DNA from 2 places in the Pseudoflavonifractor sp. genome. Region 1 is predicted to be linked to the other one. Evidence: predicted binding sites of a transcription regulator. Region 1 holds the regulator's gene; the other holds the start of a gene.
What was found. The regulator HrcA, encoded in region 1, represses chaperone genes, less so after heat shock. The targets are predictions, from matches to a motif close to TGTTAGCACTCNNNNNNNNNGAGTGCTAACA.
Positions count from the first base shown of each region.

Region 2: ACOX7T_RS01925 (Hsp20/alpha crystallin family protein) is a predicted target of HrcA. The motif match lies at 1,106-1,136, and genes of this name have one in related genera.

Region 1 is NZ_JBMNPX010000005.1:63,109-65,506, reverse strand. It holds gene dnaK (molecular chaperone DnaK) at 1-14, opposite strand, end outside; gene grpE (nucleotide exchange factor GrpE) at 199-765, opposite strand; gene hrcA (heat-inducible transcriptional repressor HrcA) at 783-1,847, opposite strand; gene ACOX7T_RS06715 (MBL fold metallo-hydrolase) at 2,072-2,398, opposite strand, start outside.
Region 2 is NZ_JBMNPX010000001.1:417,524-419,921, forward strand. It holds gene ACOX7T_RS01920 (MATE family efflux transporter) at 1-953, opposite strand, end outside; gene ACOX7T_RS01925 (Hsp20/alpha crystallin family protein) at 1,359-1,787, shown strand; gene clpB (ATP-dependent chaperone ClpB) at 1,971-2,398, shown strand, end outside.

The sequences.
Region 1 (2,398 bases):
ATAATCTTAGACATAGTGCTTTTCCTCCAATATATCGAAATTATTTTTTACAAAGGGGATGGTGGTGTCACGCTTCGCCTGTTCGCGACGCCCGGCTTCCCTTTGACTCGGGCTTGAAACAGGTCCGCTGCGCGGCCCTTCGGTTTCGCGCCCTCGCTCCGGTCCATCCGGGCTGCTCACGACGGCTCAGCGCTTCTTTCAGTTCGCCACTTTTACCATGGCAAACCGGACCACCTTGTCACCGGACTTGAAGCCGGTCTGGAATACCTCAACAACGGTGTTTTCACCGGCGGATTCATCCTCCACGTGCATCACCGCGTTGTGGACGTTGGGGTCAAAGGTCTCGCCCAGCGCGGGGATTTCCTCCACGCCCAGCTTCTTGAGTACCTCACGCAGCTGGTTCATGGTCATCTCCACGCCCTTCTTGAAGGCCTCGTCGGCAGTCTCCTGCTTGAGGGCGCGCTCCAGGTTGTCGTACACCGGAAGGAAGGCCAGCACGGTCTCCGACTTGGCGTCGTTCCACACCGACTCCTTTTCCTTCTGGCTGCGGCGGCGGTAGTTGTCGTACTCGGCGGCCAGGCGGAGGAACTGGTCCTCCTTCTCCTTCAGGGCGGCCATAGCCTTTTCGGCGGACTCCAGGGCGGCGGTCAGCTCTGCGCTGTCGGGGGCCTCTGCGGTTCCGGCCTGGGACACGGCCTCCTCCTGGGGGGCCTGGGTCGTCTCCTGCTGGGAGACGGGCTCCTTTTCCTGATCCTTTTTACTCATAGCTTATGTGCTCACTCCTATTTCTTGCCGTCATTGTTTTCACCAATGGGGGGAAGCTCGCCCTGTCCGAACAGTTTGGAAAGGCCCTGGGCCAGGTAGGACAGGCGGGCGGTAATCTTGGCATAATCCATACGGGTGGGACCCACCACGCCGATGACGCCCCGCATACCCTCGCCGATGTCGTAGCTTGCCACCACAACGCTGGTGTCCTTCAGGGCGTCGGCCACGTTTTCCGGGCCGATGAGGATGCTCATGGGGTTGTCCTTGGGGACGGGGAAGCGGCTGGGGTCGTTGTCCTCGGAGAGGTAGCTCATCAGGGTCTGGGCCTTCTCCAGGCTGCGGTATTCGGGGTGCTCGAGGAGATGGGCGATGCCCGCCGTGTGCACCTTCCGGTGCTCCAGCTCCTCCAGTACCTCGATGGCGAAGGAGACAACCAGACTGATCAGTCCGTAGGAGTCGCCGGCGGCGTGCTGGGCCACCCGCATCAGCTCGGGGGTAATCTCCTCCAGGGTGAGATTGGTAAAGGTGGTGTTGAGCAGGGTGTTAAGCAGCTGGAGCTGGGGCTCGCTCAGGTCGGTGGGCAGCCGCACCAGCCGGTTGCGGACCACGTTGGTGTCCGTCATCACCACGATGATAAAGGCGCTGCGCTCCACCATCAGCAGGTCAAACCGCTTGATAGTCACCCGCTCCATGCCGGAGGAGAGGGCGAAGGCGGGGTACTGGGTCAGCTGGGAGACAATCCGTCCCGCCTGGTCGATGACCCGGTCCAGTTCCTGCATCTTCAGGCGCAGGGCCTGGTTGATCCGCTGGGTCTCCTGGAGGGAGAGGCGGTAGTCACCCATGAGCTCGTTGACGTAGAGCCGGTAGCCCTTGGGGGAGGGAATCCGTCCGGCGGAGGTGTGGGGCTGCTCCAGGTAGCCCATGGCCTCCAGGTCGGCCATCTCGTTGCGGATGGTGGCGGAGGAGATATCCAGTCCGGAGGACTCGGCGATGGTCTTGGAGCCGATGGGCTCTGCCGATTCAATATAATTCTCAATGATGACCCGCAGAATGCGTTTCTTGCGGTCAGTCAAATCCATCATGCCGCCTCCTCTCATGTTTTAGCACTCATACTTCCTGAGTGCTAACGTAAATGTACCACCATCCCCCGGCATTGTCAATAGGTTGGTTGTAAATGATTTGTGAACGGAAAAATTTCGGGGAGAACAGAAGCAGAGTGGGAGCGTGATTGCTAAGAAACGGCCCGGACAGGAAAAAGCAATGCCGCGACACAGCCGGAACAGACCGGCCGCATCGCGGCAAAAGATTAAAATTCCAGGACGAGGCCGGTCCTGAGATAGGCCAGCCTGTCGCCCAGCTCCTCCTGAAGAAGGGCGAAGGCGGGCTCGCCGGTGCAGTGGCCGGTGTACACCCGCTCCACGCCCAGCTCATCGGTGAGCCAGTGGGCCAGATTGCGGACAATGCCGGGGGCCACACCCAGGGTGGCAGTGCCGCCGTGGCCCATCAGGTGGAACCCGCCCACAATGGCGTACACCTGCTGGCCGGGAAAACGGGCGAGGATATCCTTTACAATATATCCGGCCCCGGCGTGACAGCAGGAGTTCATCACCACCAGGCCCTTGTCCGTCTCAGC
Region 2 (2,398 bases), on a different contig from region 1:
TTCTTAATCCGGTCAGGCTGCCCGGCGCCGTAGTTGAAGCTGACCACGCTCTGGCAGCCGCCGGTGATGCCGCCCATTGGCATGGTGATGATGCACATGTAGCTCTGGACAATGGTGGCGCAGGTGACCAGGATGTCTCCCTCCCCCGGCCCACCGTACCGCTGGAGCATGGCGTTGAGGACAATGAGGAGCACGCTGTCGGTGGCGATAATCAGGAAGGGGGTCAGACCGAAGCTGGCAATACGCCCCACCACACGCCACTGGAAGCCGCCCCAGCCCAGCCGCACCGGCATGGACTTCCGCCGCAGGAGGAGAAGCACAAGGACGCAGGAGCACATCTGGGAGATGACGGTGGCGATGGCAGCGCCCGCCACATCCAGCCCCAGCAGGTAGATAAAGATGGGGTCCAGGACAATGTTCATCACCGCGCCCACCAGGACAGTGGCCATACCCAGCCCGGAGCGGCCCTGGCAGATGAGGAAGCTGTTCATGCCCGTGGCCATGAGGGCGAAGAAGGTTCCGGCGGTATAGATGGTCAGATAGGTGTTGGCGTAGGGAAAGGTGGCCTCACTGGCGCCGAAGCACATGAGCAGCGGCTCCCGCAGCAGCAGGAACAGGGCGGTGAGCACTCCCGAGAGCACCAGCAGCATGAGAAAGCCGTTGTTGAGTACCCGCTGGGCCTCATCCCGGTTGCCCTCGCCCATGCGCATGGCCAGGTTGGGCGCGCCGCCCAGGCCCACCAGGGTGGCAAAGGAGGACAGCAGGGTCACAATGGGCCCGCATACGCCTACCCCCGCCAGGGCTACGGTGCCGATATCGGGAATATTGCCGATGTACATCCGGTCCACGATACTGTACAGCACGCTGACCAGCTGGGCCAGCATGGTGGGGATGGCCAGACGAAGGATCAGGGGACCAATGGGATCCTTCCCCAAATCGTTCTTATGTCGCACACTATCTCTCTCCTTTTTGTCTGTCAGACAGACTCATTCCGGCCCATTATAGCCGATCCTTTTCCTGCCGTAAAGGGGGTAATTCCTTATTATTTTATTCCCTGTTCCGCCGTCTTTTTCTCTCTGGCATCACTCTGCTATTTTTCTTTCATTTTTAGCACTCTATTTTTACGAGTGCTAACGTTTACAATTTAGACATAATTTATTGTATATTTGTTCACAGTCCAGAAGTATACTAAGCACAGAAAAAGAGATAGAGAGGTTGAGCGGAACAGAGTTCAGCCCTCTGAAAGGGGATTTGCAACATGCGTGGTCGCCATGATTAGCAGAGTGATAGTTCGACTGCCAGAGTCCTACAGTTCCCAAAAACACAATTTTAAAACCAAATCCAAAGGAGAGATTTCTATGTTTGGTATGCTTCCTTTTGAGCGCAGCAATGACAATATGTTCGATACATTTGATAATTTCGCCCGTGACTTCTTCCGCAGCAGCAACACCTCCCTGCCCGCCTTCCGTACCGACATCCGTGAGGTCAACGACAAGTACGTGCTGGAGGCTGAGCTGCCCGGCTTCAACAAGGAGGACATCACCCTGGATGTAAAGGATGGTATCCTCACCATCACCGCCGAGCACAAGGAGAACAGCGATCAGAAGGACGAAAAGGGTAACTACCTGCGTCGTGAGCGCCGCTACGGTTCCTTCTCCCGTTCCTTTGACATCACCGGCATCGACGAGGCCGGCATCACCGCCGCCTACAACAACGGGGTGCTGGAGCTGAACCTGCCCAAGGCCCAGCCCGTGGTCCCCGAGGCGCGGAGAATCGCCATCGAGTAAGGGAACGCTGCGGGAGCCGGTCAGCCTTGGCTGACCGGCTCCCTTTCCCTTTTCATTATTCCTAGAAAAAAGGTATGGACTTTCCGTCCAAAAGATAGTAGATTATTGGCGGGATGGGAATTTCCCCCTCCCCCACCCCAATTCAGAATCTGTTTTACACCCTGAGAGGATGTGACTTACCATATGAACGCCAACAAGTATACGCAGAAATCCCTGGAGGCCATCCAGGAGGCCCAGGCCGTGGCCACCGAATACGGCAACCAGCAGATTGAGCAGGCCCACCTGCTGCTGGCCCTGCTGGAGACCGAAAACGGTCTGATTCCCCAGCTGCTGACCAAGATGGGCCTGACCGTGCCCTCCTTTGCCGCCGCTGTGAAGAACGAGGTTCAGAAGCTGCCCCGTGTGTCCGGCTCCGGTCGGGAGCAGGGCAAGATCTACGTGGCCCAGGACGTGGACAGGGCCCTCAACACCGCTGAGTCCATTGCCGAGTCCATGAAGGACGAGTTCATCTCCGTGGAGCACCTGCTGCTGGCCCTGGTGGACTGCGCCAACAGCAGCCTGAAGCACCTCTTCCAGACCTACCGCATCACCAGAGAGGGCATCCTTCAGGC